DNA from 3 places in the Streptomyces sp. NPDC018000 genome. Region 1 is predicted to be linked to each of the others. Evidence: riboswitches for the same ligand, from Rfam matches in the RefSeq annotation. Region 1 holds a riboswitch; each other region holds the start of a gene.

Region 1 (10,207 bases):
CATTCGGCTTCAGAACCTCCGTTCCCACCCCGCGAACCCACCGCAAGGGCTCACTCCCGCTCACCACAACTCACTTCAGTGCAACAAACCGGCAGCAGCTCGAAACCCCGGCCCGGCGCATACGGGGGATTGCGCGCCGGGCCGGGGAGCTCAGGGAGGAGAGAGCCTGGACTACTTCGTCAGGTGCAGCTGCTGACCCGGGTAGATCAGGTCGGCATCCTTGACGATGTCCTTGTTCAGCTCGAACAGCTGCTGCCAGCCGCCCTCGACGTTGTGGGCGGCGGCGATCTCGCTCAGGGAGTCACCGGAGGCGACCTTGTACTCGCCGTCGCCCTTCGCGACCTTCTCGCCGGTCGGCGTGGTGACGGTCTTCTTCGGCTCGGCCTGCGGGGCGACGGAGCGGTCCGAGCGGGAGGCGGCCGGGGCCTCGGTGTGCTCGGAGCTCTTCGGCTGGGCCTGCTGCTGCGGCGCGGCCGGGGCGCTCTTCTGCTCGGTGGCGCTGGAGCTGGAGGTGGAGTTCGAGGAGGAGCCGGTGTCGACGCCCGGGTCGACACCGTCGTTGGTCAGGTTGCCGGCAGCCGCGCAGCCCCAGGCGCCCGGACCCTGCATGTCGAGGAGCTTCTCGGCGGTGGCGATCTGCTGAGCCTTGGTGGCCAGGTCGGCACGGGGGGCGTACTGCGTACCGCCGGCGGCGGCCCAGCTGGACTGCGAGAACTGCAGACCGCCGTAGTAGCCGTTACCGGTATTGATGGACCAGTTGCCGCCGGACTCGCACTGGGCGACGGCGTCCCAGGTGGCGACGGAGGCGGCGGACGCGCTGGTCGCACCCATCAGCGGTACGGCGACAGCGGTACCGGTGACACCGGCGAGCGTGGCGATACGGACAGCCTTGGACGGGCGGCGGTGCTTGCCCTTGCCGGAAAGCAGCATGGAACTTCTCCTCACCGACGCCTACGAGGTGAGCTGTCGGGTTCGGGCCAAGTGAGTTGCCCGGTCGCACGTCCTAGCACGCGACTTCACCCCAAGCCGGTCCCGATACGTCTTTCGACGATCGGGCCCAGCGCTTACCTGGGTCCCCCGCTCCTGCCTACGGCGCTATACGCGTCTGTTCCCTTCGACCGACGGCAGGATTCGGCGTGACGGTCGACGGGGCCCGCGGTGCGAGCGGTTCTGACCGTAAACATACGCAACCCTCACATTCAAAGAAGGACACATCGGACAATCAGGCCTTACTTGCATCTGAGGAACCGTCGTTTCCGCAGGTGGGAGGCGTACGGAAGGGCACCCCGGGCGCGACACGCCAGTTGACGCAAAGAGACCCATGTCTCACTTACGCATAAGCGGACATAGGTCTCTGAACTACCCCGATTTTGAGGCTCGTTTACCCGATTTTCAGACCACCCTCACTCGGCCTTCGCATCGAGATCGAGGCTCTGGCCAGGGAGGATGAGGTCCGGATCGGAGCCGACGGCATCCTTGTTGGCCTCATAGAGCGCGGGCCAGCCGCCGGGAACCTTCTGTGCGTCAGCAATCGCCCAGAGGTTGTCGCCGGGGTGCACGGTGTACGTGCCGTCGGCGGCCGACACACCCGCGTCGCGCGCGCCGGCATCGCCGCGGGAGGCGTGACGGCCCGACTCGCGGTCGGCGCCGACGTTCGCGTCCCGACTTCCTTCGGAAGCGGGCGCGCCGCGATGCTTGCCGCCGACACGGTTGGACGAATCGGAAGAGCCGGATGAATCGGGCGTCTCGGAGGGTGAGGTGGCCGACGCGGTGGCCGAAGGCTTCGTGGAGGACTTCGCCTTGTCTACAGACTTGTCGGCGCCGTGCGAGCCCTTCGAGCCGTGCGAGGCCTTCGAGCCGCCCGCACCGTCCGAGGTGCGGCCCGACGGCGTGGCATCATCGGACGGCGCCGCCGACACGCCGTCAGCCGGCTCCGCGCCCTTTGCCGTCCCGACTGAGGGGGCGGCCCCCGGGTCGACACCCGGCAGTGCCCCGTCCGCCGAGAGGCCGGAGATCTTCGCACAGCTGGCCCATGCCTGCGGGCCCTGGTCGCCCAGGACCTTCTCGGCCACGGCTATCTGCTGTGAACGGCTGGCGAGGTCGGCACGCGGGGCGTACGACTCGCCGCCGTACGCCTTCCAGGTCTCCTGCGAGAACTGCAGGCCGCCGTAGAAGCCATTGCCGAGGTCGGCGCTCCACATGCCGCCGCTCTCGCATTCGGCCACCCGATCCCAGGTCGTGGCGTCGGCCGCGTGCGCACTGGCCGCGCCCAGCAGCGGGATGGCGATGGCCGATCCGGTCACGCCCGCGGCGACGACGATGGCGGGTGCCTGACGAGGTCGGCGGTGTCTGCCGTTCGCGGAGCCCATGGGGTTGCCTTCCGTGTGACTGACGAGTGACTGGTGAATCGAACGGTGAACCTAGCGGGACTCGAACGTATGTCACAAGTCGATGCAGCGCAGATCACGCGAAAGTCACAGAGTTGACGGAGTGTCACATTGCGTCGGGAATACCCCCCGTGTGAACTCCACGGGCAATGTGCGAAGTCCGCGCATGATGAGCCCGCCACGCCACCGCAATTCGGTGGGTTCCACCGCAAGGTGCAGGTCCGGAAGTCGCTTCAGAAGCGTGGCGAGCGAGGTCTGCCCCTCCAGTCGGGCGAGCGGTGCTCCCAGGCAGGCCCGAGACTCCCGATACCGTCGACAGGTGAACCACATTCCGACTCCGGAACTCTTCTCCTGGGAGTTCGCAACCGACCCGTACCCCGCCTACGCCTGGCTGCGCGAGCACAAGCCCGTGCACTGGACGGAACTGCCTTCCGGGGTGGAGGCGTGGCTCGTGACCCGTTACGTGGACGCCCGACAGGCGCTCGCCGACGCCAGGCTGTCGAAAAACCCCGAACATCACGCGGATGACGCCCAAGGCCGCACCAAGACCGGTATTCCCGGGGAGCGCGGTGCCGGGCTCATGACACATCTGCTGAACATCGACCCGCCCGACCACACCCGGCTGCGCCGCCTCGTCTCCAAGGCTTTCACCCCGCGCAGAGTCGCCGAGTTCGCGCCCAGGGTCCAAGAGCTGGCGGACGGCCTGATCGATGGCTTTGCAGGGCGCGGCGAGGCGGACCTGATCCACGAGTTCGCCTTCCCGCTGCCGATTTACGCGATCTGCGATCTGCTGGGGGTGCCGGCCGGGGACCAGGACGATTTTCGGGACTGGGCGGGCATGATGATCCGGCACGGCCAGGGCCCGCGCGGTGGCGTCGCCCGGTCGGTGAAGAAGATCCGCGCCTACCTCGCCGAGCTGATTCATAAGAAGCGTGCGAACCTCGGCAACGACCTGATTTCCGACCTGATTCGGGCCAGCGACCACGGCGAACACCTCACCGAGAACGAGGCCGCCGCGATGGCTTTCGTGATCCTATTTGCGGGTTTCGAAACGACCATTAACTTGATCGGCAACAGCGCCCACGCCTTCTTCCGAAACCCCATTCAGCGGTCCATTTTCCAGAATGCAGTCGAGCAACGCGATGACTTGCTCCTCGATAGCGCCGTGGAGGAGCTGCTGCGCTATGACGGTCCGGTGGAGCTGGCGACCTGGCGTTACGCCACCGAGACGCTCGAAATTGGGGGACAGCCAATCCGAAAGGGCGACCCCGTGCTCGTCGTGCTCGCCGCGGCCGACCGCGACCCGGCGCGCTTCGATGACCCCGACACGCTCGACCTGTCCCGCCGAGACAACCAACACCTGGGGTACGGCCACGGCATCCACTACTGCCTCGGAGCGCCGCTCGCCCGACTGGAGGGACGCACTGCCTTGGAGACGTTGTTCCGCCGCCTGCCGGACCTTCAGCTTGCGGTGGACCCCGCTGATCTACGGTGGAGGGGCGGGCTGATCATGCGGGGCCTACGCACCCTTCCGGTGGAGTTCACGCCGGAGGCTTCGACTAGTTGATCATGAAGACGGCCCCGAGCCGCTGGGGCAACGAGGGCCGTCCGATGCCGTATCCGCAGGTCAGGGGTCACCCCCCGACGTTATCCGTTGCCCTCCGCGGCCCGGATGGCGTCCCGGTAGGCCCGGCCCGCGGCCCTCAGCGCGGCTTCGGGGTCGACGCCGTCCTGTTCGGCGCGTACGGCGAGGGCGAGGAGCTCGTAGCCGATGCCCTCGCCTGTGGGGAGCGCCACATCGAGCCCTGCGGTACGGACCCGGCCGGCCAGTTTCGCCGCGAGCGCCAGCCCGGGCTGGCCGAGCGGGACTCCATCGGTGACCGAGTCGCGCTGCTTCTCGATGGCCTTGGTCCGCAGCCAGTGGGCGTGCACGTCCTGCGGAGTCTCGGCGGTCTCGTCGCCGAAGACGTGCGGGTGGCGGTGGATCAGCTTCTCGACGAGGGTCGCGGCCACGTCGTCGACGGAGAACGGCTCCTCTTCGTCCTCCTGCGCGATCCGCGCGTGGAAGACGACCTGGAGAAGTACGTCCCCGAGCTCCTCGCGCAGCTCGACGCGGTCGCCGTCCTCGATCGCCTCGACGAGTTCGTACGCCTCCTCGATGGCGTACTTGGCGAGGCCCTTGTGGGTCTTCTGCGAGGTCCAGGGGCATTCGAGCCGGATCCGGTCCATGACCTGGACCAGATCGAGGAGCCGGGCACCCGGCAGATCGTACGAACCGGGCAGCAGCTCCAGGTCCGGCATCTGCACCCTGCCCGAACCGGCGAGCCGTGCCAGCCCGTCGGTCAGCGGCTGATTGCCCTCGCCGCCCGTGAGAACGACGACGCTCCGGCCGCCCGCGCAGGCGTCGACGAGCTCCTGCGCGGTGGGCGCGGAATGCTCGACACCGATGCCCGCCTCGCGCAGATACGGCAGCTGCGGATTGTCCTGCTCGGCGCAGAGCACCCGGTCGGCGGCGTGCAGCGTCTGCCAGGCGGGCCAGGACAGGAGCCCGGGCGCGACGCGGTGGCTGGCGGTGAGCAGGACAATGCGGCCGGGGTCTTCAGCGTTCACCGTTCGAATCTACCCGCTCGGTCGGACACCGGTATTCCGCAGCCATTCTTCTTTCGCGGCACTAGACGCCGGGCTCGGCGCCCGGCCCTGCGGGCTTGGTCACCTGGGTGATCCAGGGGGCCTTGTAGTTGGCGAGCTGGGTCTGCTTGTCGTCCCAGGCGCCGTAGCGCGGATTGACGTCGACCTTCAGTGCCTTCGACGCCTTGCTGAGCGCATCGCCGACGGCCTTCTGCCCCTCGGGCTGCTGCAGGTCGGCGCCGAGCGTCTGGGCCAGCTTCGTCAGCTGGACCTGCTCGCGCAGGACGGCGTCGATCTGGTCGGGGGCCACCCAGCTCTGCTGGAGCATCGCCGTCCGCAGTTGGGCCTCTCCGCCGGACTGGGCCGCCGCCGCCTTGCGCATCTGCTGGATCTCGTTGCGGCTGACGGTCACGCCCGCGTCCCGCGCGGCCCGGTCCAGGACCCGATCGAAGATCAGGCCGTGCAGCTTGGCCCGGCTGAGCTGTCCGGACTTGTCGATGAGCTGGGACGCGTCCTTCGAATCGCGCTGGGCCTCACGCACGGCTGCCACCTGGCCCTGCAGCGTGGACACCTCGATCCGGTCCCCGCCGACGAGGGCCGCGGCGCCCGGGTGGGGCCGGCTGCCGCAGGCGGCCAGGAGCGGGACGCCGACGAGCAGGGCGGCGGAGACGGTGAGCGCGGTGCGACGGCGGCGGTGCAAAGGAACCTCCCGGGGAGAGTTTGTGCATCAGTGCACAAGACCTTGCGTTGATCGATGTTAGGCAGTGGATGTGGTTGAGGCCACTGGTTCGACCAACGATTCGGAAGGAGTTGGGGTTGTGGGACCGTTCCTGGCCGGCTCGCAGCTCTCATGGGGGCTCCGCGGCGTTCAGGAAACGCGCTCGGCCGCCGGGACCCCGTTCTCCGGGCGCAGCATGATCGTGCGCGAGACGACGAACGTGATCGGGATGGCTGCCGCGGCCGCGACCAGCGGCGCGTACCGGCTGCTGAACCCGGCGAGGTCGACCAGCAGATAGACACCGCCGGTCGTGATGACGAAGTTGGCGGCGTTGGTGAGCGGGAAGAGCAGGAACTTACGCCAGGTGGGCCGGGTCCGGTAGGTGAAGCGGGAGTTCAGGAAGAAGGAGCCGGTCATGCTCAGCACGAAGGCGAGGGCATGCGCGGCGATGTACGGCAGCCAGTTCAGCAGGGCGAGGTAACAGCCGTAGTACGTACCGGTGTTCACGACTCCGACCAGGGCGAATCGGGCCATCTGTGCGGTGACCGTCATCGGCGTACGAACTCCAGGGGTTCCGGTATCGGCGGCGCCGCTTCGGTGTTCGTCGCCTTCACCAGGAAGTGCGGGCGGCGCTTCACCTCGTAGTAGATACGGCCGACGTACTCACCGACCACCCCGATCATCACCATCTGGACCCCGGCGAGTGCGGTGACCACGACGAGGAGGGTGACATAGCCGGGGGTGTCGACTCCTCGCACCAGAGCGACGCCGACGATCCACGCCGCATAGGCGAAGGCGACCGATAACAGCAGCATGCCCAGGTAGAGCGCGGCGCGCAGTGGTTTGTTGTTGAAGGAGAGAAGCCCGTCGAGGCCGTAATTGAGGAGCTTTCCGAAGGTCCAGGCGGAACGGCCCTGTTCGCGGACGGCATTCTCGTAACTGAATGTCGTCGTGCGGAATCCCACCCAGGCGAAAAGGCCCTTGGAGAACCGGTTGTACTCGGTGAGTTCCAGTACGGCGTCGACGGTGCGGCGGGAGAGCAGTCTGAAGTCGCCTACGCCGTCGACCAGTTCCACGTCGACCAGGTGGTTGATCAGCCAGTAGTAGGCGCGGGCGCTGATGGTGCGGGTGACGTGGTCGCCCTTGCGGGTGCGGCGGGCGATCACCTGGTCGTAGCCGTCCGCATGTTCTTCGAGCATGCGGCCCACGAGTTCCGGCGGGTGCTGGAGGTCGGCGTCCATGATGACGACCGCGTCGCCCTCGGCGTGGCGGAGGCCGGCCAGCATGGCGGCCTCCTTGCCGAAGTTGCGGCTGAAGGAGACGTAGCGGGCCCGCGCATCGGCGGCGGCCAGCTCCTGAAGGATCGCCAGGGTCCGGTCCGCGCTGCCGTCGTCGACGTACACCAGCTGGAATTCATGCCCCAGCCTGGTCATTTCGTCCGTGACGCGTTCATGGAAGCGTTCGAGGATCTCTTCCTCGTTGAAACAAGGCACCACCAGCGAGATCAGCACGGATGTACATCAGCCTGCCCACGTGTCGGAACCCGGCGCTCCATATGACCGATGGGCATCCATCAAGTGAACTGCCTTGTGTGGAGCGGAGTTTATTCGTTCTGGGCTGGCATATTCCTGCGTATGCCGACTTCCCGTCCCCGCCTGTGCGCGGGCTCGCTCGCCGCGCTGCTCACCGCCGCGGCCGTCTGTGCGGGTGACGCCTGGGCGCGCAGCTTTCCGTTCGGGCCGCACACCCGGAGCGTCAACGACCTGGGCAATCAGTTCGTGCCGTTCCACGCCCGGCTGTGGGACCTGCTGCACGGCAGCGCCGACGGCGGCGTGCTGCTCAACTGGTCGTCCGGGTACGGGACGAGCTTTCTGCCGGATCTCGGCACCTATCTGACGAGCCCGTTCGCCCTGCTCGTCGGGGTCTTCCCGCGCGACCGGACGGACCTCGCGGTCTATGTGGTGACGGTCCTGAAGATGGCGTCGGCCGCGGCGCTGATGGCCCTGCTGCTGCTGACGCTGCGCGGCGGGCACTGGTGGGCGGCGGGGGTGCTCGGTGGTTCGTACGCGCTGTGCGGCTGGTCGGTCATCGAGGCGTCGTACAACCCGATGTGGCTGGACGGTCTGGTCGCTCTGCCGCTGCTCTGCCTGGTCGCCGAGTGGGCCCGTACGGGACGGCATCGCATCGCCGCGCCGGTGCTCGTCGCGGTGGTGTGGGTGGCCAACTTCTACACGGCCTACATGGCGACGCTCGGAGCCGCTCTGGTGCTTGCGGTCCGGCTCTTCACGGAGCGGGAGGGCCGGCGGGCGGTGGGGCTGGTGCGGGCGGTCTGCACGGTCGGGGTGGGTGTCGGTCTCGCGGCGCCCGTCCTGATCCCCGTCTATCTGGGGACGAAGCACGCCTATCCGGGCTGGGACCGGACGTTCGCGCCCGCCGCCTGGCCCGATGTGCTCGCGCGGCTGCTGCCCAACACGTACAGCTTCTTCACCCCGGCTCTCTTCCTCGGCACGGGCACCCTGCTCCTGGCCTGTGCGCTGGCCTTCCAGCGGTCCGTGCCCCGGCGCGAACGGTGGGCGTGGACGGGACTGGTGGCAGGGGTCGCGCTGTCGTTGCAGTGGGGGCCGACGCATCTGCTCTGGCATGCGTTCGCCACACCCAACGGCAGCCCTTACCGGCAGACGTTCGTGCTGGCCGGGCTGGTGGTGATCGCCGCCTGGATCTCGGTCTCGTACGACCGGCCGGGGTGGCGGGCGCTGCTCGGCGGGGGCGCGGTGCTGGTGCTGATCGCGGCCGGGGCGGGCTTCAGTGACCTGGTCACCCGGTGGACGTATCCGCTTTTCGCGGCCGGTCTGGTGGCGGCGGTGGCCGCTCTGCTGCTGGTCGGGCGTGGCCGGAGGTTCGCGGTGCTCGCCGCCGTGCTGCTGATCGGTGCACAGGCCGGGCAGGCCGCCGCGACCACCTCGTTCGCCGACCGGCGGAAGCTGGACCGGCTCGACCACTACGCGCCCTGGGGCGAGCGGCAGCGGATACAGGCCGCCGCCGTCGCGGGCGCCGACGGCTGGCCGCGCTACCGCACCGACCCGGGCCGGGAACAGACCACGGCGAACGATCCCCTGCTGGTGGGCGGCCAGGGCGCCGGGTACTACAGCAGCCACATGCCCGCCGTGCTGACCCGCACCCTGCGTGCGCTGGGCGGCGGGTGGACGTCGAACGGCCGGGCCGTGCAGAGCCTCGACAACCCCGTCACGGACGCGATCTTCTCGGTCGGTGCGCGGGTGCGCGGACCGCGCGATCCATATCAGGTGTGGAACGCCCCGGACGACCGGCCGGTGACGGTGAGCCGTGAGGCGGCGCCGCCGCTGGTGACGGTCCGGCCGCCGGGCGGGCCCGTGCCGTACGGCCGGTCGCCGTACCGCAACCAGGAGGCGCTGCTGGGCTCGACGGTGTACACGGTGCCGACGACGGTGCTGCGCGCGGCGGGCGGTGGCACGGTGACGGACCGGGGCGCGTACGACTACCGGGTGCGGCACGGTACGTACACGCTGACCGCCCACTGTCCGGCCGCCTCGGAGGCGTATCTGTGGGCGCCCGACCTGTTCGGTTCGGCACGGCTCGGCAAGGGCCCGGAGGTCGAACTCAAGGGGCTGCTCCCGGCGCGCCGCGCCCCGATGGAGCGCCTGGGGACGGCGGCCGGGAGCGCGCCGGTGGTGGTCACGCTGACCTCCGTACGCGAAGGGACCGTGCCGCACGAGGCGATCGGCTGCCTGGACCGGGCCCGGCTGGCCTCGGCGGTCGCCGGGCTGAAGCGCACGGGGGCGACCGCCGTCCATGTCACCGCCGACGGCATACGGGCCGAACTGCCGCCCGGCAGCACCGGAACCGTCGTGATCGCCGCGCCCCGGATCGCGGGCTGGATCTGCCAGGGGCGGCCCGCCGACAGCTATCTGGGCCTGGTCTCCGCGCCGGTCCCCGCTCGCGGCGCCTCCATCGACTGCACGTTCCGGCCCCCCGGCCTGCGGGCGGGTGCGATGGTGGGCGCGGGCGCGGTGCTCGTCCTGCTGCTGGCCGGGGTGTGGGGGCGCGGCGACGCGACCCGGCCCACAGTGGCTGGCCGGCCACGGCCAAAGAGATACGGCGACGCTTCTTGAGTACGCGGTGAGAAGGCACAGCGATCTCGGCAGTGCCCGGAAGAAGGCTCGAAAGAAGTGAGGGGCCGACGGGGCAGGCGAGTTGTCAGCCGCCCCGGCGGCAAGATCACGGTCTCACGCCGCAGCGGGCCTTCGCCCCCGACTGCGGCCTTCGAAGCAATCCATTACAGAACTTTGGCGTGTCCATTACCTGCCTGCTCGTCCGGCCGCAGCCGTCTCCGGCTCCGCCGCCGTCAGCCGCCGTGCACCTCCGCCTGGCGGTCGAGGCGGCGGCGCAGCTCCACCGGCAGCGGATGGTGCGGTCCGTACGCCCGCTCCGTGTCGTA
Region 2 (10,207 bases), on a different contig from region 1:
GCGGCGACGAGATCGTGCTTGCGTCCGAGGCCGACGACTCCGAAGTCGCCCTGGACCGTCTGGCGAAGCTTGTCGCCGAAGGTCTCGACGAGCTTCCGGAAACCGTCTGAACCATTTCGCGCGAAAGAGCCGCGGCACCCTTTGTCCGGGGCCGCGGCTTTTTCGCTTCGCCAACCCGACGACCGGAGAGAATTCGGACAGCTCAAAACGGCCGACCGGCGCCTGTGCCGCGGCTCCATTGCGATGCGGTCGCCTTTCCGATGCCGGGTGGAAATCCATGAATATCTCTTGGCCACAGGACGGCTCGAGGAGCGGGTACTGCCGGCAGGCGCGGAGGCCGGGCACAGCGAAGGCCCCGGCGTGCTGCCGGGGCCTTCGAAAGGGCGCTGCGGGTGGAGCGTCGGTCAGACGTTGACGCCGTGGGCGCGCAAGTATGCGACGGGGTCCAAGTCGGAGCCGTACGACGGCGCGGTCCGGGCCTCGAAGTGGAGGTGTGGTCCGGTGGAGTTGCCGGTCGAGCCGGAGAGGCCGATCTGCTGGCCCGCCCCGACGCTCTGGCCGACGGAGACACCGATCGAGGAGAGATGGCCGTACTGGGTGTACGTGCCGTCCGCCATCCGCAACACGACGTTGTTGCCGTACGCGCCGCCCCAGCCCGCCTCGACGACCGTACCGGCGCCGACAGCGACGACGGGGCTGCCGGACGCGGCGTGGAAGTCGATGCCCGAGTGGCTGCCGGAGGACCAGAGGGAACCGCTCGACTTGTAGCCGGTGGTGACATACGAACCAGCTACCGGGAGCTGGAAGGAACCCAGGCGTGTGCGCTCGGCAGACCGGGCGGCGCGGGCCTTCTCGGCGCGCGCCTCGGCCTCCTTCTTGGCCTCGGCCTCCTTCTTGGCCTCCGCCTTCTGCCGGGCCTCCGCCTTCGCCTTCGCCGCGGCATCGGCCTGGCGCTTCTGCGCGTCGGCCTGGGCTTCGATCTGGTCGGCGACGGCGCCCTCGATGGCTATGAGCTGGTTCAGGCCGGTGTCGCTGACGGAGGGGTCCGCGGCGAGAGCCGGAGAGGCCATGCCGCCGATGACGCCGGTGGTGGCCAGGGTCGCGGCGCCGGCGATCTTCGCACTCCTGCGCGTCAGTCGACTCGGGGCACGATGCTTCCCGGTGGCACGGGTGAACGCCATGAAGCGGCTGATCCTTTCCTTCCTTCTCGCCTACCGGGTTAGCTGACGGGTTCGGAGCAGGAAGGTCTCCTACGGACGCCCCGGCCCCATCGAGGCTCAGGAATCCGATTCACCCCAGGGACTGCATGGGTCCCCGGCTCCCCAGGCTCGCGCCTGACGGGGACTCGGCGATGGCTGCCCGGTACGTCGCGGATGCGGCATACGAGTGACGGACAGCCCAGCCGACGCTAAGTGGGGTCACTTTCATTCACCAAACGGACAGGCCGTTTTGTAGCGCATCCCACAGGACAGGCAGGCAACCTCTCCACCGGAACGGACAAAAAGGAATACCCCGGCGAGATCTCACTCACAGGGGCATTCCTTTTGTCCCGTTATGCGGAAATGTGGCGGGCCGGTGGACCGGCCGGTGCGGTCGGTGCTCGGTCGAACGCGACAGTCGACCGGTGAACCGGCACACCCGACGGGCCGGCCGGCCGGTCGTCCGGCGTCCGCGGCGGGTGCGTACGACCGTCAGCCTGCGACCACCGACACCTCTCCGATGCCCAGGGCCCGGACCGGCTCCTCGATCTGTGCCGCGTCACCGACGAGGATCGTGACCAGCCGGTCACCCGGGAAGGCGTTGACCACCGCTGCGGTCGCCTCGACCGTGCCGGTCTCCGCGAGCCGGGCGTACAGCTGTGCCTGGTAGTCGTCCGGGAGGTGCTGCTCGACCTGGTCGGCGAGGGTGCCCGCGACCGAGGCCGCCGTCTCGAACTTCAGCGGGGCGACACCCACGAGGTTCTGCACGGCCGTCTCGCGCTCTTCGTCGGTCAGCCCCTCCGCGGCCAGGGTCCGCAGGACCGTCCACAGGTCCTTCAGCGCCGGCCCCGTGGACTCCGTGTCCACCGATCCGCTGATGGCCAGCATCGCGGCACCGGTCGCCCCCGAGGCGGAATCCGGGGCCGACGACCGCAGCACCTGAGCGAAGGCCCGTACGCCGTAGGTGTAGCCCTTCTCCTCTCGCAGCACACGATCCAGCCGGGAGGTGAGCGTGCCGCCCAGGCAGTATGTGCCCAGCACCTGGGCCGGCCATACGCTGTCGTGCCGGTCGGCGCCGATCCGGCCGATCAGCAGCTGCGTCTGCACCGCGCCCGGACGGTCGACGATCACCACTCGGCCGGTGTCGTCGGCGGTGATCGGCGGGGCAGGACGGGGCTCCGCGGTGTCTCCCGACCAGTCGCCGAAGGTGTCGGCGAGCAGGGCGTCCAGGTCGATGCCGGTGAGGTCGCCGACGACCACGGCGGTCGCCGCGGACGGCCGCACGTGCGCGTCGAAGAAGGCACGCACGGCCGCCGAGTCGATCCGCTCCACCGTCTCCTCGGTGCCCTGGCGCGGGCGCGACATCCGCGCTGCAGCCGGGAAGAGCTCCTTGGAGAGCTGCTTGGCGGCGCGCCGGGCCGGGTTGGCCTGCTCGTGCGGGATCTCGTCGAGCCGGTTGCGTACCAGCCGTTCGATCTCGCTGTCCTCGAACGCGGGCGCCCGCAGCGCCTCTGCGACCAGTGCGAGAGCCTTGGCCAGCCGGGAGGCCGGAACCTCCAGGGAGACCCGGACGCCGGGGTGGTCGGCGTGCGCGTCGAGGGTGGCGCCGCAGCGCTCCAGCTCGGCGGCGAACTCCTCGGCGGTGTGCTTGTCGGTTCCCTCGGACAGCGCCCTCGACATGATCGTGGCCACGCCGTCGAGGCCCTCGGGCTCGGCGTCCAGCGGGGCGTCGAGGAAGATCTCGACCGCCACGACCTGCTGGCCGGGGCGGTGGCAGCGCAGCACCGTGAGGCCGTTGGGCAGGGCGCCCCGCTCCGGAGCGGGGAAGGCCCAGGGGCGGGCGACGCCGGGGGCCGGCTGCGGGTGGTACTGCATCGAAACTCCAGTCGCGGCAGCGTCGGTCACTTGTCCGCTCCTTCGTGCGCGTCGGTGTCGTCAGTGTCGTCGGCGCCGGTCTCGGCGGCCGCTGCGTCTGCGGGCTCGGCCGATTCAACCGGCTCGTAGACCAGCACCGCGCGGTTGTCGGGGCGCAACTGGGCCTTGGCGACCGCCTGGACCTCTTCCGCGGTGACATCGAGCACCCGCTGTACGGCGGTCAGAGCGAGCTGCGGATCGCCGAACAGCACGGCGAACCGGCAGAGTTCGTCGGCGCGGCCGGCGACCGTACCGAGCCGGTCCAGCCACTCGCGCTCCAACTGGGCCTGCGCACGCTCCATTTCCTCGGGCGTGGGGCCCTCGGCAGCGAACCGGGCCAGCTCCTCGTCGACCGCGGCCTCGATCTGCGGCACCTCGACGCCGCCGGACGTCTTGACGTCCAGCCAGCCGAGCGAGGGCGCACCGGCCAGCCGCAGCAACCCGAACCCGGCTGCCACGGCCGTACGGTCACGGCGGACCAGGCGGTTGTGCAGCCGAGACGACTCACCGCCGCCGAGCACAGTCAGCGCGAGGTCTGCCGCGTCACACTCACGGGTGCCGTCGTGCGGCAGCCGGTAGGCGGCCATCAGCGCCCGCGCCGGCACCTCCTCGCGCACCTCCTCGCGCAACTGCTCGCCGATGATCTCGGGGAGCGTGCCGTCGCGCGGCGGCTGCTTGCCGTCATGGGACGCGATGGAGCCGAAGTACTTCTCGATCCAGGCGAGGGTCTGCTCCGGGTCGATGTCACCGACGACCGAGAGCACCGCGTTGTTGGGCGCGTAGTACGTACGGAAGAAGGTGCGGGCGTCCTCGAGGGTCGCGGCGTCCAGGTCCGCCATCGAACCGATCGGCGTGTGGTGGTACGGGTGGCCCTCGGGGTAGGCCAGTGCCGTCAGCTTCTCGAACGCCGTGCCGTAGGGGACATTGTCGTAACGCTGGCGGCGCTCGTTCTTGACGACGTCGCGCTGGTTCTCCATGGACTCCTCGTCGAGCGCGGCGAGCAGCGAGCCCATCCGGTCGGCCTCGAGCCAGAGGGCCAGCTCCAGCTGGTGCGTGGGCATGGTCTCGAAGTAGTTGGTGCGCTCGAAGCTGGTGGTCCCGTTGAGCGAACCGCCGGCTCCCTGCACCAGCTCGAAGTGCCCGTTCCCCTTGACCTGGCCGGAGCCCTGGAACATCAGGTGCTCGAAGAGGTGAGCCAGACCGGTGCGTCCCTTGACCTCGTGGCGCGAGCCGACGTCGTACCAGAGGCAGACCGCGGCGACCGGGGTCAGATGGTCCTCGGAGAGCACCACGCGCAGGCCGTTGGCCAGACGGTGCTCGGTCGCTGTCAAGCCGCCGGAGCCGGCCTGGGCTGTGGCCGTGTGACCCATGGGCATGTAGGTCCCTTCGATCGCGATACTGGATTTCTTGCGAGCCCTGCCACTGTAAGCAAGCGCACAGACACCTGGCGAAGTTCCCATACCGCGGAAGTTCGCGTGAAAGAGAAGCTCGTCCCCCGCGGGACGGGTCGTGAGACCACCTCGGAAGGGGCCCGGACGGCTCTTGGGACGGGTCGAGGTCGGCGATGTCAGTGCGGCGGGCCACAATGGTCCGCGTCAGAACCTGAGGTTGCCCGAACAGAATCCGTGAAGGAGTCGCAGCAGCGATGGCCCGCCGCAGCACGAAGACCCCGCCGCCGGACGACTTCGAGGAGAAGATCCTCGACATCGACGTCGTCGACGAAATGCAGGGCTCCTTCCTCGAGTACGCATACTCGGTGATCTACTCACGGGCCCTGCCGGATGCCCGTGACGGCATGAAGCCGGTGCACCGCCGCATCGTGTACCAGATGAACGAGATGGGCCTGCGCCCCGACCGCGGCTACGTGAAGTGTGCCCGTGTGGTCGGCGAGGTCATGGGCAAGTTGCACCCGCACGGCGATGCGTCGATCTACGACGCGCTGGTCCGTCTGGCGCAGCCGTTCTCCATGCGGCTCCCCCTGGTCGACGGCCACGGCAACTTCGGCTCGCTCGGAAACGACGACCCGCCGGCCGCCATGCGCTACACCGAGTGCCGGATGGCCGACGCAACGTCACTGATGACGGAGTCGATCGACGAGGACACCGTCGTCTTCCAGTCGAATTACGACGGGCAGGAGCAGGAGCCGACCGTTCTTCCGGCCGCGTACCCGAACCTCCTGGTCAACGGGTCGTCCGGGATCGCGGTCGGCATGGCGACCAATATGCCGCCGCACAACCTGGGCGAGGTCATCGCCGCCGCCCGTCATCTGATCAAGCATCCGGGTGCGGACCTGGAGACCCTGATGCGGTTCGTCCCCGGTCCCGATCTGCCGACCGGCGGCCGGATCGTGGGCCTCGGCGGCATCAAGGATGCGTACGCCAACGGGCGTGGCACGTTCAAGATCCGTGCGACCGTCGCCGTGGAGAATGTGACGGCGCGCCGCAAGGGTCTGGTCGTCACCGAACTGCCCTTCACCGTCGGCCCGGAGAAGGTGATCGCCAAGATCAAGGATCTTGTCTCGGCGAAGAAGCTCCAGGGCATCGCGGACGTGAAGGACCTGACCGACCGCGAGCACGGCCTGCGCCTGGTCATCGAGGTGAAGAACGGTTTCGTGCCGGAGGCCGTGCTGGAGCAGCTCTACAAGCTGACGCCGATGGAGGATTCCTTCGGCATCAACAATGTGGCACTGGTCGACGGACAGCCGCTCACGCTGGGCCTCAAGGAGCTCCTCGAGGTCTATCTCGACCACCGCTTCGACGTGGTGCGCCGGCGCAGCGAGTTCCGCCGGGGCAAGCGTCGCGATCGGCTGCATCTGGTCGAGGGCCTGCTGGTCGCGCTGATCGACATCGACGAGGTCATCCGGCTCATCCGGTCCAGCGACAACTCGGCACAGGCGAAGGAACGGCTCATCGAGCACTTCTCGCTGAGCGAGACCCAGACGCAGTACATCCTGGACACCCCGCTGCGCCGGCTGACGCGGTTCGACCGGATCGAGCTGGAGAGCGAGCGGGACCGGCTCAACACCGAGATCGACCAGCTGACCACCATCCTCGAATCGGACACCGAGCTGCGCAAGCTCGTCTCCTCCGAACTGACCGCGGTCGCCAAGAAGTTCGGCACCGACCGGCGTACGGTGCTGCTGGAGTCGGCCGGTTCGCAGGTCGCCTCGGTGCCGCTGGAGGTCGCGGACGACCCGTGCCGAGTACTGCTGTCCTCGACCGGCCTGCTGGCCCGTACCGCCAGTGACGATCCGATCGTCTTCGCCGAGGATGCCAAGCGTGTCAAGCACGATGTGATCGTGTCTGCCGTACCGGCGACGGCCCGTGGCGATGTGGGCGCGGTGACGTCCACGGGGCGGCTGCTGCGGCTCGCGGTGATCGATCTGCCCCAGCTCCCGGACACCCATGCGGCGCCCAACCTTTCGGGCGGTGCGATGGTTTCCGAGTTCCTCACGCTGGAGAGCGACGAGGAGGTCATCTGCCTCACCACGCTCGACGAGGCCTCCCCCGGCCTGGCGATCGGCACCCTTCAGGGTGTCGTCAAGCGGGTGGTGCCGGACTACCCGGCCAACAAGGACGAGTTGGAGATCATCAGCCTCAAGGACGGTGACCGGATCGTCGGCGCGGCCGAACTGCGGACAGGCGAGGAGGACCTGGTCTTCATCACATCCGACGCGCAGTTGCTGCGCTACCCGGCGGCACAGGTCCGGCCGCAGGGCCGGCCCGCGGGAGGTATGGCGGGGATCAAGCTCGCGGCGGACGCCGAGGTGCTCTCGTTCACCGCGGTGGATCCGGCGGCGGACGCCGTGGTGTTCACGGTGGCGGGCTCGCACGGCACGCTGGACGACTCGGTGCTGACGTCCAAGCTCACCCCGTTCGACCAGTATCCGCGCAAGGGCCGGGCCACCGGCGGCGTGCGCTGTCAGCGGTTCCTCAAGGGTGAGGACGTTCTGGTGTTCGGCTGGGCGGGTGCGACGCCTGCCCGGGCCGCGCAGAAGAACGGCACGCCGACCGAGCTGCCGGAACCCGACCCGCGGCGCGACGGTTCGGGGACACCGCTGGCCAAGCCGGTCGCGGTGGTCGCGGGACCGGTGTAGCCAGCCGGCCGACGACGGGTGGCCTGCCGCTACGCGTTGTCGTCGGGCCGTTGTACGTACCGCAGGACGCCCCACATGCTTCGCTCATGTGCGGCGTCCTGCGTCGTGTCAGGCGCCGGCGCGGCGCTCTCGCGGCAGCCGGCCAGCTCCTTGTGCAGCTGCTCCGGATCGATGCCTGAGCCGATCAGCACCAACTGGGTGAGGCGCGGTTCGTCGCGTGTCCACGGCTGCGGATCAAACCGCAGGAACCTGCCGACCGCGTGCAGGACGTACTTGTTGCCCCGGTCGCCCTCACCGAAGTCGACGAACCCCTTGATCCGGTAGAGACCCTGCGGCCTGGAGTCGAGAAACTCCATCAATCGGCGGGGGTTCATGGGTGCGTCCGCGGTGAAGGACACGCTGTCGTACGCGGCATGCAGATGGTGATCATGCCCGGCGCCGGCCTCTTCCTCGGCCCGCTCCGCCAGAAGCAGATCTTCGAAGGTGAGCTGGCGCGCCTTCTTCTCACCATCCGGCCGCAGCGCCGGGTCGAAGAGCAGCTCGGGGTCGATGCGTCCGTACGTGGCGCAGACGACGGCACCCGCGCCGCCACCCGCCGCTCCATTGCCGGCCGGGGCTCCTGCCGCAGCGATGACGTCCCGGATACGGGCCTGTTCCTCGCTCCCGACCCGGTCGGTCTTGTTGAGCACGACAAGATCGGCGACGGCAAGATGGCGGTCGATCTCCGGGTGGCGTCTGCGGGTGGCGTCGAACTCTGCGGCATCGACGACCTCCACCAGTCCCCCGTACACGATGTGCGGATTGTCGCTGGCCAGGAGCATGCGCACGAGCTCCTGCGGCTCCGCCAGTCCGCTGGCCTCGATGACGATCACATCGAGGCGGGTGGCAGGCCGGGTCAGCGTCTCCAGGAACGTGTCGAGTTCGCTCGCGTCGACCGCGCAGCACAGACATCCGTTGCCCAGCGAGACCGTCGAGCCGACCTGCCCCGAGACCGTCATGGCGTCGATCTCGATGGAGCCGAAGTCGTTGACGATCACGCCGATCCGGTTTCCCGCACGGTTACGGAGGAGGTGGTTGAGGAGTGTCGTCTTGCCGGATCCCAGGAACCCCGCAAGGACGATGACCGGGATCTGCTGCTTGCGGGGCGGGGACAACGGGTTCAACGGGGGCCTTCCTCGGGGACGTGAATACGCCGGGACCGGCTGCGGCAGGGACGTTCCGACGTAACGCCGGGCTGATGATCTTCGCGCCCTCCGCCGGCTCCAGGATATTGGCGCTTCAGCCGACCACCCGCGTCGCGCAGAAGGCCGGCCCTTAGACCGCCCCTGCCCCGGTCAGCGCACGGACCTCGGTCTCCGCATGTTTGGCGGCGTCGGACGGCTCGGTGGACGTGACTGTTCCGATCCAGCCGGCCAGGAAGCCCAGCGGGATGGAGACCAGGCCTGGGTTCTCCAGGGGAAAGAGCTGCAAGTCGGCGCCGGGGAAGAGCGAGGTGGGGCTGCCGGAGACAACCGGGGAGAGCAGCACGAGCAGCACGGCGGGGATCAGCCCGCCGTAGACCGACCAGACCGCTCCCCGGGTGGTGAAGTTCCGCCAGAACAGGGAGTACAGCAGCACCGGGAGATTGGCCGAAGCCGCGACGGCGAAGGCGAGCCCCACCAGGAATGCCACATTCAGGTCCTGGGCGATCAGACCGAGCCCGATGGCGGCCAGCCCGATCCCTGCTGCGGCGACCCGGGCCACGGTGACCTCGCTGTACCGCTTGGAGCCCGGACGCTTGAGCGAGGCGTAGAGGTCATGGGCCACAGAGGCGGACGAGGCGAGGGTGATCCCCGCAACGACGGCGAGGATGGTAGCGAAGGCGACGGCGGCGACTACGGCGAACAGAATCGTTCCCCCGGTGGACCCTTCGCCACCGCCGAGCACCAGGGCCAGCAGCGGAACCGCGGTGTTCCCCGCGGGATTCGACGCCCGTACCTCGGCCGAGCCGACCAGTGCCGCCGCCCCGAATCCGAGCGCGATCGTCATCAGGTAGAAGCTGCCGATGAGTCCGATGGACCAGACGACCGAACGGCGGGCCGCACGGGCGGTGGGCACTGTGTAGAACCGCGACAGAATGTGCGGCAGCCCCGCCGTACCGAGTACCAGGGCCAGGCCCAGGCTGATGAAGTCGATGCGTGCCGTCCAGGTTCCGCCGTACCGGAGGCCGGGCGAGAGGAACCGGCTTCCGTGCCCGCTCCGTTCGGCGGCGGAGTTGAGCAGGGCGTTGAAGTTGCCGTGGAAGTGGACCAGGACGAGCACGGTGAGAACGACCGCTCCCGCCATCAACAGAACGGCCTTGACGATCTGAATCCAGGTGGTGGCGCGCATACCGCCGAGCGATACGTAGATCACCATGAGCGCCCCGACACCGATGACGGTCCACGAACGGGCGGCGCCGCTCGTACCGCCGAGGAGCAGGGCCACCAGGCTGCCCGCACCCACCATCTGTGCCACCAGATAGAGCACGGAGACGGTGATGGACGAGGTACCTGCGGCAATCCGGACCGGGCGCTCCGCCATCCGCGCCGCCACCACGTCGGCGAGTGTGAACCGGCCGCAATTGCGGACCAGTTCGGCGACCAGCAGCAGGACGACGAGCCAGGCGACGAGGAACCCGACCGAGTAGAGCATGCCGTCGTAGCCGAAGAGGGCGATCAGACCGGAGATGCCGAGGAACGACGCTGCCGACATGTAGTCGCCGGCGATGGCGAAACCGTTCTCCATGGAGGAGAACAGCCGACCGCCCGCATAGAACTCCTCGGCCGAGCCGTGCCGGTTACGGCTCACCCAGGTGGTGATGGCGAGCGTCACTGCGATGAAGGCGCTGAACAGCAGGAGCGCCAAGGTCTGTTGGTTCCCGTTCAACGCCCGATCCCCCGCGCCATCTCCTGTGTCTCCCAGCGCAGATCGAGTGCGGCCCGGTCTCTGCGCAATCGTGCGTGACGTGCGTACGCCC
Region 3 (10,207 bases), on a different contig from region 1:
TACGACTGCGATGTGCTGGTGATCGGCGGCGGGATCGTCGGCCTGTCGACGGCGTATGCGATCACGCGCACCGCTCCGGGCACCCGGGTGACGGTGCTGGAGAAGGAGTGGGGCCCCGCCCGTCACCAGACCGGGCGCAACAGCGGAGTGATCCACAGTGGCATCTACTACCGCCCCGGCTCGCTCAAGGCCCGTTACGCAGTGCGCGGCGCCGCCGAAATGGTCGACTTCTGCGCCGAGCACGGCATCGCGCACGAGGTGACCGGCAAGCTGATCGTCGCGACCGAGCGGTCCGAGCTGCCCCGGCTGCACGCACTGGTCCAGCGCGGCCGGCAGCACGGGCTGCCCGTCCGCGAGCTGGGGCCCGCCCAGATCGCGGAGTACGAGCCGCAGGTGCACGGGCTCGCCGCGATCCACGTCGGGACGACCGGGGTGTGCGACTTCGGGGCGGTCGCGGCGCGGTTCGCCGCCGAGGTGAGCGGGGCGGAGGGCGGAGTGATCCGTTACGGGGCGGAGGTCACCGCGATCGACCGGCGCCCCTGGGGTGTGGCGGTGCGTACGGCGGACGGCCCGGTGGTGCGGGCCCGGGTGCTGGTCAACTGCGCGGGGCTGCACTGCGACCGTGTGGCGCGGCTCGCGGGCGACGATCCGGGGGTGCGGATCGTGCCCTTCAGGGGGGAGTACTACGAGCTGGCGCGGCCGGAGCTGGTGCGCGGCCTGGTCTATCCGGTGCCCGATCCGGCCTTCCCGTTCCTCGGCGTGCATCTGACCCGGGGCCACGACGGCAGCATCCACGTCGGGCCGAACGCGGTGCCGGCGCTGGCCCGCGAGGGGTACGGCTGGCCCGTCGTACGCCCCCGCGAGCTGGCGAACACCCTGGCCTGGCCCGGCACCTGGCAGATCGCGCGCAGACACTGGCGGTACGGGGCGGGCGAGGTGCACCGTTCACTGTCGAAGCGGGCGTTCACGACAGCCGTGCAGCGGCTGCTGCCCGAGGTCACGGAGTCCGATCTGCGTCCGGCCCCGGCCGGGGTCAGGGCCCAGGCCGTGCTGCGGGACGGCACCCTGGTGGACGACTTCCTGATCCGCGAGGCCCCGCACACCGTGCACGTGCTGAACGCCCCGTCGCCCGCCGCGACGGCCTCCCTGCCCATCGGGCGGGAGGTGGCACGCAGGGCGCTGCTCCGGGCACGGGGGACGGAGTGGAAACCGCCCGCCGTAGAATCGGGGCATTGTGTCTGAGTCCCTGAACCCCTCCGCAGATCCCTCCGCGAATCCTTCCGCCCCGAAGTCCCGCGATGCCGTGGCCGGGATTCCGGACGATCTGCGCGCCGCCTCCTTCGAGCGGCAGCGCAGGCTGCGCCAGGAGCCGCGCTTCCCCGGCGGACCCGCGATCGATCCGGCCGGATCGCACCACGAGCGCCGGATCCGCAGCTTCCAGCCGCGCCGCAGCCGCGTCACGCCCGGCCAGGAGGACGCCCTGCTGCGGCTCTGGCCGAAGTGGGGCCTGGACATCGACGGGCAGCGCCTCCTCGACCTGCCCACTCTGTTCGACGGGCTCCCGGTCGTACTGGAGATCGGTTTCGGAATGGGTGAGGCCACAGCGGAAATGGCGGCCGACGACCCGGGTACGGGCATTCTCGCCGTCGATGTGCACACCCCGGGCCAGGGCAATCTGCTCGGTCTCGCGGACCGGAACGGCCTGTCCAACATCCGGGTCGCCAACGGTGACGCGATCATCCTGCTGCGCGAGATGCTGAAGCCGGACTCGTTGGACGGGCTGCGGGTGTACTTCCCCGACCCGTGGCCCAAGAAGCGCCATCACAAGCGGCGGCTGATCCAGCCGGAGTTCCTCGATCTGGTGGCGCAGCGGCTGAAGCCGGGGGCCGTGATCCACTGTGCGACCGACTGGGAGCCGTACGCCGAGCAGATGCTGGAGGTGCTGACCGCGCACCCCCTCTTCGAAAACACCCAGACGGACGGCGGCTATGCGCCGCGCCCTGCGTTCCGGCCGCTGACCCGGTTCGAGGGGCAGGGCCTCGACAAGGGCCATGTCGTGCACGACCTGCTCTTCGCCCGCCGCTGAGACCCGCGGGCGCAGCCGGCGACGGGACCTGACGGACCCGTCGCCCCGTGGCCGGCTGTCAGTGCTGATCGTTAGGGTCGTCGGATGGTGTCCGACGGGTCTGTCCAGCAGCGGCAGTCACAGCCGGCCGTCCCGCTTCTCGAGGAGCAGCGGGTCGGCGAGATCCTGGCTTCCGTGCCGGAGCGCAAGCACTGGCGTTACCGGCCACGCCGCGTCGGCATGGTGTGGCGCAGCAGGACATTCCGCATAGCGGCCGTGTTCACGGTGCTCGCGCTGTGCGGTCTGGCGATCCTGGCCCTGGTCCGTGACCAGACGGGCACCGAGGGCTTTCTCGTAGGTCTGGGTCTCGCCGTGCTGCCCGTTCCTCTCCTGATGGCGGCGTTCCGCTGGCTGGACCGGGTCGAACCGGCACCGTGGCGGAATCTGCTGTTCTCCTTCGCCTGGGGTGCGTTCGCGGCCGCCCTGGTCGCGATCACCGCGAATTCGTTCGCGACCCGCTGGATAGCCACGGCCGCCGCCGACCCGTCGGACGCCGACACCCTCGGCGCCACGGTCATAGCGCCGGTCGTCGAGGAGAGCGCCAAGGCCGCGGCCGTCCTGCTGATCTTCCTGTTCCGAAGGCGGGAATTCCACGGGATCGTCGACGGTGTCGTCATCGCCGGCTTCACCGCGAGCGGCTTCGCCTTCACCGAGAACATCCTCTATCTGGGCACCGCCTTCGGTGAGGACCAGCAGATAGGCACCTCGGGCATCGCCTCGGTGACTGCCGCGACGTTCTTCGTGAGGGCGGTGATGTCGCCGTTCGCGCATCCGCTCTTCACGGTGCTGACCGGAATAGGTTTCGGGCTGGCCGCGGTCACTCCGAAGCACCGCCGGATCCGCCGCATCGCACTGCCTTTGCTGGGTCTCGTCCTCGCCATGGGCATGCACGCCCTGTGGAACGGGTCGGCGTCATTCGGCCCGTACGGCTTCTATGCCGTGTACGGGGTGTTCATGGTCCCGGTCTTCGGCCTGGTGACCTGGCTGGCGATCTGGTCGCGCCAGCGGGAGCTGCGTATGCTCTCCGCCGAGCTTCCGGCCTATGCTGCGGCCGGCTGGCTGACCCCCGCCGAACCGCTCGCCCTCTCCTCGATGCGGGCCCGCGGCATGGCACGCGAAGCGGCACGCCAACGACACGCCGCCGCAGCCTGGGGAGGCCCGTACGGACCGGGGTACGCGCCGGCGTTCGGGCCGGGCCATGTGTCGCCCGGGCGCAGGCCCTCGGCCCGGGTCAGTGCTCATGCCAAAGCACAGGCCGAGGCCCACGGCAGGGCTGCCGCCCGCGCCGTCGCCGAATACGAATCGTTCGCGACGTCACTGGCCTCGCTGCGCCTACAGGCCCGCCGCGGGACGGCGGGCCCGGACTTCCCCGAACGCGAGCTGGAGCTGCTGCACCACCTCTGGCAACGCAGGGAAGTGGCCGCTCCCGCCCTGACGTACGCGGCGCAGGCCATGGGCCTCCTGCGCCCCCACCCCCTGTCGACGCCCCCGTACGCGTACCCGTTCCCGCAGCCCGCGCAGTACGGCGGCTACGGCCACAACCCCTGTCTCAACTCGCACCGGCCGCCGCCGCAGTAGCCCTCGTCAGGCGGATGCCTCGGTGAGATCGGCCAGTTCCTGCTCGGTCAGCGAGAGGCCGGCGACGGCCACCAGCGCGGGCAGCTGCTCGACCGTACGGGCCGAGGCGATCGGCGCGGCGACGGTCGGCCGGGACGCGAGCCACGCAAGCGCGACGGTCGCGATCTCCGCGTCGTGCTCCTGGGCGACCCTGTCGAGCGCCGCCAGGGCCTTACCGCACCATGTCCCGTCACGATGCCGCCGGCATCGCGATCGGACGCCGCGCCCTCGGACACCCCATCAGGCGTCGGACGGCACCGCCCCCACACGACCGGAGTGATCGTGCGGGGCATCGGACCGCCCAGGCCCCACCAGGCACTCGGGGGCGTGAGGGAACCCGCCCACCCGCAACGGATCACGCCCCTGGAGGCGTGCCGCCGAACGGGACGCGAAAGCGGGAACCCAGCGCATCCAACACCGTTCGGGATGCGCCCAGAACGCAGCAGTGGGTCCAGGACCCACTCACGCGCACTGGTTAGGAACAGTGAGCGTCAGGACTGCAAGAACCGGCTCGGATCAAGCGGGCCGAAAGGCGGGCCGGCGGATCAGGGGTTGAGGCCCTTGGCGCGCAGCCAGGCCATCGGGTCGATGCCCGTACCGTCGGGGGTGTGGACCTCCAGGTGGAGGTGCGGGCCCGTGACATTGCCGGTCGCGCCGACCCGGCCGATGGTGTCACCGGTGGCGACCTTCTGGCCGACGCTGACGCCGATCGAGGACTGGTGGGAGAACGACACCTCCGTACCGTCCTCGAGCTCCAGCACCGTGTGGTAGCCGTACGAACCGGACCAGCCCGCCGACTTGATGGTGCCGCCGTGTACGGCCTTGATCGGGGTGCCGGTCGGCGCCGCGAAGTCGAGGCCGGTGTGGTGTCCGGAGGACCACATCGAGCCGGCCTGGCCGAAGGTCGAGGTGATCGTGTACGACGAGGTCGGGATGGCGTAGCTGGCGGCGAGCTTGGCAAGCCGCAGCGCCTCGGCCTTCGCCTTGGCCTTCTCCTCCGCCTTCTTCTTCTCGGCGGCGGCCTTGGCCTCGGCCGCATCCTGCTGCTTCTTGGCCTCGGCGGCGGCCTTCTCCGCGGCCGCCTTCTCCTGGGCCGCCCTGGCGTCGGCGTCGGCGGCGGCCTGCTGCTGCTCGGCCTGCTGGAGGATGCGGGCGCGGAGTGCCTCGCCCGCATCCGTCGCGCCCTGTTCGGCCTCGGCGGTAGTGAGGCCGGCAGTGGTGAGCGGGGCAGCAGCGGCGGCCTCGGCCTTGTCGTCCTCGGACTCACCGGAGAGCAGCGAGCCCACACCGGGAAGGGACTTGGCGTCGGGGAGGTTGTCCGAGATGGAGTCGGGAAGGGAGATGGAGACCGGCGGCTTGCTCTGCGCGCTGGCCATGCCGCCCGCGCCGACTGCCGCGATGACGCCCACCCCGAGCACCGTGGAGCTACGGGCAAGTCCGTTGCGCTGCTTGGCGATGCGGTGCTTGCCGCGTACGGGGCGGACGGACTCCTCGGTGGGGTTCCACTCGCCCCAGCTCCTGTCGGGCTCACCGTTGCCGTCGGAACCGAATTGGCTGCCGAACTCACCGGTGAAGTCGCCGCCCGGCTCGGTGCGGTAATCGGTGCCGTAATCGGTGCCGAACGCCGTCCTCGTCGCGGTGGTTCCGTGGTCGGAGCCGAAACCGGATCCGACGTCAGCACCGACGTCGGAACTGAACTCGGGGCTGAACCGAGAGGGGGCCTCGGGGGCAGGCTTGTTGGACGCCACGGGGGCGCACTCCTTTCCTTCCTTCTCGCCTACCGGGTTAGCTGACGGGTTCGGAGCAGGAAGGTCTCCTACGGGCGCCTCTGCCTCTCACGAGACACAGGTGTCCGATTCACCCCATGTAGATGGTTCCCCGGTTCCCTTGCGGAATTCGGCGCTCGCGCACGGTGCCGCCACTGACGACGGCTGGGACGACCGCGCTGCGTTATCGAACGTTAATAGACGCAGGGGCCTGATTCCAAGCTGTTCCCACTGATCGTTCAGGTCTTTGGCCTGGACTTTACCGGCACAACCGGGTGGAATCGGGCGAGTTGATTGCCTCTCAGTCACTACCCAGTTTCTGACGTTGCGTCAATTGTTATGCGGAGCGACGCCTTTCGATTACGTACGGTGGCGTCCTCCGCCCAAGGCCTCGTCCCAGGCCGCGCGAAGCACCCGACCCGCGCGAGTCAGCGGGCCCGCGCGATGCACCCGACCCACCCGTCACGCCTCTTCCAGGCCCACAATCCTCACGATCCTGCGCCGGTCCGGCTGCCCCTCCGCGGGACGTACGACCGCGAGCAGCGCCATGTCGTCGGTCGTCTCGCCGCCCGTGTGCAGCCGTACATCATCGGTCAGCCCGGACAGCAGTTCCTCCGGCCCCGGAAAGATCCGACCGCGCAGCCGGGCCGCCGGATCGTAGAAGACCCCATCGGCGTTCCGCGCCTCGGAGAGACCGTCGGTGTAGAGGAGCAGGGTCGCCCCCGCCGGCAGATCCCATTCGTCCGCCCGGTCGGGCCACACCCCCAGGTCCATCCCGAGCGGCAGTGCGGGCACCGAGGGCCTCAGCACCTCCAGCGTCCCGTCCGCGTACAGCAGGAGCGGCTCGGGGTGACCGCGGTTGACGATCCGCACCCGGGGCACCCCGGGCGGGATCTCGGCCAGCACAGCGGTGGTGAAACCCTCCACCGCGTCCAGCCCACCCCGCGCCCACTCCCGCGCCAGCGCCCGCTCCAGCCGCTGCGCCACGCCCTCCAGTGAACGCTCCTGCTCGGCCGCCTCCCGGAAGGCCCCGATAAGCACCGCCACCGACTCCACGGCGCCGAGTCCCTTTCCCCGTACGTCCCCGACCACCAGCCGCACACCCTGCGGGGTGTCCGACACGGCGAACAGATCGCCCCCGACGTACTCGTCCGCCTGCGCCGCCTCGTACCGCGCCGCCACATGCAGCCCGCCGATCCGGTCGGACGGCTTCGGCAGCACCGCCCGCATGGCGGTCTCCGCGATGACCCGCGCGGAGGCCACCTCCTCAATTCCGCGCCGTACGACCGTGTTGATCACGACCGCGAGGACCGAGACGGTGGCCAGGGTGAGCAACTCGATCAACGGCACGACCAACGGCAATGTGTTGCTGTACAGCCGCAGCACGGCGACAGCCAGCACCGAGGCAACGCCGATGCAGATGGTCCTGGACAGCGAGAAGAACGGCGCAGCGATCAGCGGCGCCGCCACGAACAGCGGAATGGCGGTGAAGGTCGGCGGGGTGAGGAGATCGAACGCCAGCCCGCCGAGGATCATCAGGGCGGGCAGCATACGGACGAACCGCATGGCACGGCTGTCACCGCCCTCGGTATGTCTGCCGCGCCGTTTCTGCCGCTTCCCCACCTGTGGTCTCCTGCCCGGTACCCGCGCGGCTGCGGACGGTACCGCGCCCCACTCCCAGGCTCACCGGAGCGGTGCGGCGCGGCGACTCCTCACCGGCCAATGGGGTACTTGTCTTGCGTGGTACAGCTCACACACGCACGGGCCGTCCACTCGTTGCCCCGGAACGCGACGAGGAAATGAATCAGGCCTGGCACGCTGTATGCGTGCCAGGCCTGATTCTTCAGTAGCGGGGACAGGATTTGAACCTGCGACCTCTGGGTTATGAGCCCAGCGAGCTACCGAGCTGCTCCACCCCGCGTCGGTGAATACAACTCTACGGCATGTCCGGCGCACTCATGACCACTCGGCCCATCATGACCGCCGCTTTCGGTCCGAGGCTTTCGGCCCGTTGCTTTCGGTCCGTGCGCCCGGCATGGCCTCAGGCGTACGGAAGTCACCTGGCCTCGCCGCCCTCAGTCCGTCTCGGAGATACGGGGAGTGGCCTTCCCTTTGAACGCCGGCTGCTTCATCGGGTTCGCGCCGCGCTGCAGCGCGTGGAGGATCGCCAGCCCCTGGCCGACCACGCCGGCCGCCATCTCATTGACGCCATTGGTGCCGTTGAGAACGGTGAGATCGGCCCCGGACATACCGCGGGCGGCGGCGTCGGCCAGGGCGGGCAGATTCTCCACGATGCGGTTGGCCGCGATGAGCTCCTGGTTGCCGTCGCGCAGCGAGGCGGCGCGCACGCTGTTGGCGTCGGCCTGCGCCTGAGCGAGGGTCCGCTCGGTGTACGCGCCACCGTCGGCCTCGAACTTCGCCCGGTCGCGGGCCGCTTCCGCGAGGGTGCGCTGACGGTACGCCTCGGCATCCGCCGGACGCCTGACCTCTGCTTCGAGCCGTTGCGCCGCGAGTGCGGCCTGCCGCTCGGCCAGCGCCGTCTGCTCCTCGATGACCTCCTGCGAGGCCCTGGCCTGTGCGAGTGGCCCGGCCTGCGCGGCCCGGGCGTTGTACTGCTCGGTCTCCGCGAGGAAACCGGCCCGCTTGATCGCGGTGTCACGTTCGTACTCCGCCTTGAGCGCGGCGGCCTGCTGCTCGCGCTGGCTGGCTTCCTGGTCGGCCTTGGCCTCGGCGATCCGGGCCTGGCTGGCGACCGCGGCGGCGTGCGGAGCGGCGAGGTTCTTGATGTAGCCGGTGGCGTCGTCGATCTCCTGGATCTGGAGGGCGTCCACCACGATGCCGAGCTTCTCCATCTCGCCATGGCTGCCCGCGATGACCTCCTGGGACACCCGGTTGCGCTCGCGGATGATCTGCTCCACTGTCAGTCCGCCGACGATGGAACGCAGGTGGCCTGCGAAAATCCGGCCGACGAGCTCCTCCATCTGCTCCTGCTCGGTCAGGAAGCGGCGCGCCGCGTTGGCGATGGACACGGCATCGTCGCCGACCTTGAAGACGGCGACGGCCCGGACGTTGAGGCGGATGCCCTGCTGCGTCACGCAGTCCTCGGTGATCTCCGCCTCGCGCAGCGCCAGGGAGAGCATGCGCGCCTTCTGCTTCACCGGGAGCACGAAACTGCCGTGACCGGTGACGATCCGGAACTGGGTGTCCAGCGTCTGCCCCTTGGAACCGGATATGAGCATCGCCTCGTTGGGGGCGGGAACGTGCCAGAAGAACATCGGAAGACTCCTGCCGTACGTGACTGCCCGACACGGGCATGTCATTGCTTCGGCTCAGGACGGCAGGCGCTCCACGATCACGCCGCGCGCCGAGACCACATCGATGACAACGACACGTACGTCCCTGTCGATCGACGTGGCCGACCATGCGGTGTAGGCCTCCGAGCCACCCCGTACGGCCACCAGTACTTCGCCCGGGCCACCGGGCGGAATCGGCACGGTGACGCGGCCGATCGCCCCGACCGGGCTCCGGGCGGACTCATCTGCCCTGCGCATGCGTCCTCGCGAGCGTCCCTGCGTACGCCTGGTCACATCGCCGCTCACGCCGCTCTCCGCGTCGCGTCTCACGCCGCTTCATGAACACGAGGCGACCCCGCCTCCTGGAGGCTGGAGCCTCCCTCGACATTTCCACGGTACTCCGCACCCGCCCCGGAGGATCGACCGGAAGGACGGCCTCGCGCAACAACGAGCGAGGGTAATTATGTGGTGATATGACTGCTTTACCAATTCAGTCAGCCGACGCGATGAGCTCGCAGTGACCGGGGAGCCGACAGTGGACAGTTACCCCCTGCTCAACCTCTTCTGGACCATGCTCTGGTTCTTCCTCTGGATCATGTGGCTGTTCCTACTTTTCAAGATCGTCTCGGACATCTTCCGCGACGACGACCTCAGCGGCTGGGGCAAGGCCGGCTGGCTGCTCGTGGCCCTGCTGCTGCCGTTCATCGGCGTCCTCGTGTACGTCATCGTGCGCGGCAAATCCATGGGGCAGCGGGACATCAGGCAGGCGCAGGCACGTAATGCGGCCTTCAAGGCGTACGTACGTGAGGCCGCCGGCACGGAGAAGGGCGGGCACGTCGACGACCTGGCGAAGCTCGCCGAGCTGAAGGACAGGGGTGCCCTCACGGACGAGGAGTACCAGCGGGCGAAGACGAAGCTCCTCGTCTGAGCGCGCCGGCCCCCGTCCTGGCGCTCTCCCGCAGCCGTGACGCGTATGCCTCCCTCCCCGCGCTCCGGCGAACTGGCACGGCTCCCGGACCACGGGGAGGCTTGAGACAACAGCCCACGGAGGCCGGTTCCGTCCGCGGTACTCGGAGTGCCGCATCTCGGCGAACAGGGAGATGGCGGTCCATGAACGGCAGCACACTCGACACCCTGGACTCGATGCGGAGCGCGCTGCGCGGTCCCGTCATCGGTCCGCAGGACCCGGAGTACCGAACCGCCCGCACGATCTACAACGCCATGATCGACAAACGTCCGTCGGCCGTGGTGCGGTGCCGCGACACGGCGGATGTCATGGCCGCAGTCGATTTCGTCCGGGACGAGGGGCTCGTGCTCGCGGTCCGCGGCGGCGGACACAGCGGCGCCGGCCTGTGTCTGGTGGACGACGGAGTCACCATCGATCTGTCACCCATGCGCTGGGCGCA

The links. A riboswitch is a leader RNA that binds a small molecule or an ion and turns the genes downstream of it on or off. The one in region 1 is predicted to bind cyclic di-AMP.
Region 2: linked by a shared signal. The riboswitch ahead of ACH4EW_RS14015 (M23 family metallopeptidase) and the one ahead of ACH4EW_RS18935 (transglycosylase family protein) in region 1 are both predicted to bind cyclic di-AMP.
Region 3: linked by a shared signal. The riboswitch ahead of ACH4EW_RS04535 (M23 family metallopeptidase) and the one ahead of ACH4EW_RS18935 (transglycosylase family protein) in region 1 are both predicted to bind cyclic di-AMP.

What each region holds. Positions count from the first base shown of each region.
Region 1 is NZ_JBIRGM010000008.1:579-10,785, forward strand. Features, by position in the region: gene ACH4EW_RS18935 (transglycosylase family protein) at 172-930, opposite strand; cyclic di-AMP (ydaO/yuaA leader) riboswitch at 934-1,105, opposite strand; gene ACH4EW_RS18940 (transglycosylase family protein) at 1,404-2,369, opposite strand; partial or broken gene ACH4EW_RS18945 (cytochrome P450) at 2,475-2,678, opposite strand; gene ACH4EW_RS18950 (cytochrome P450) at 2,707-3,954, shown strand; gene ACH4EW_RS18955 (nucleoside triphosphate pyrophosphohydrolase) at 4,035-4,997, opposite strand; gene ACH4EW_RS18960 (SurA N-terminal domain-containing protein) at 5,059-5,715, opposite strand; gene ACH4EW_RS18965 (GtrA family protein) at 5,884-6,285, opposite strand; gene ACH4EW_RS18970 (glycosyltransferase family 2 protein) at 6,282-7,244, opposite strand; gene ACH4EW_RS18975 (YfhO family protein) at 7,368-9,881, shown strand; gene ACH4EW_RS18980 (protein kinase) at 10,115-10,207, opposite strand, start outside.
Region 2 is NZ_JBIRGM010000004.1:543,075-553,281, forward strand. Features, by position in the region: gene ACH4EW_RS14010 (HPr family phosphocarrier protein) at 1-110, shown strand, start outside; gene ACH4EW_RS14015 (M23 family metallopeptidase) at 405-1,181, opposite strand; cyclic di-AMP (ydaO/yuaA leader) riboswitch at 1,194-1,361, opposite strand; gene ACH4EW_RS14020 (M16 family metallopeptidase) at 1,692-3,074, opposite strand; gene ACH4EW_RS14025 (M16 family metallopeptidase) at 3,101-4,489, opposite strand; gene ACH4EW_RS14030 (DNA topoisomerase (ATP-hydrolyzing) subunit A) at 4,759-7,209, shown strand; gene ACH4EW_RS14035 (CobW family GTP-binding protein) at 7,239-8,363, opposite strand; gene ACH4EW_RS14040 (cation acetate symporter) at 8,524-10,116, opposite strand; gene ACH4EW_RS14045 (DUF485 domain-containing protein) at 10,113-10,207, opposite strand, start outside.
Region 3 is NZ_JBIRGM010000002.1:15,268-25,474, forward strand. Features, by position in the region: gene lhgO (L-2-hydroxyglutarate oxidase) at 1-1,242, shown strand, start outside; gene trmB (tRNA (guanosine(46)-N7)-methyltransferase TrmB) at 1,304-2,086, shown strand; gene ACH4EW_RS04520 (PrsW family intramembrane metalloprotease) at 2,174-3,703, shown strand; partial or broken gene ACH4EW_RS04525 (aldo/keto reductase) at 3,710-3,916, opposite strand; partial or broken gene ACH4EW_RS04530 (IS200/IS605 family accessory protein TnpB-related protein) at 3,919-4,221, shown strand; gene ACH4EW_RS04535 (M23 family metallopeptidase) at 4,288-5,490, opposite strand; cyclic di-AMP (ydaO/yuaA leader) riboswitch at 5,502-5,654, opposite strand; gene ACH4EW_RS04540 (PP2C family protein-serine/threonine phosphatase) at 5,971-7,074, opposite strand; tRNA gene ACH4EW_RS04545 (tRNA-Met) at 7,356-7,429, opposite strand; gene ACH4EW_RS04550 (SPFH domain-containing protein) at 7,584-8,783, opposite strand; gene ACH4EW_RS04555 (hypothetical protein) at 8,838-9,059, opposite strand; gene ACH4EW_RS04560 (SHOCT domain-containing protein) at 9,337-9,729, shown strand; gene ACH4EW_RS04565 (FAD-binding oxidoreductase) at 9,912-10,207, shown strand, end outside.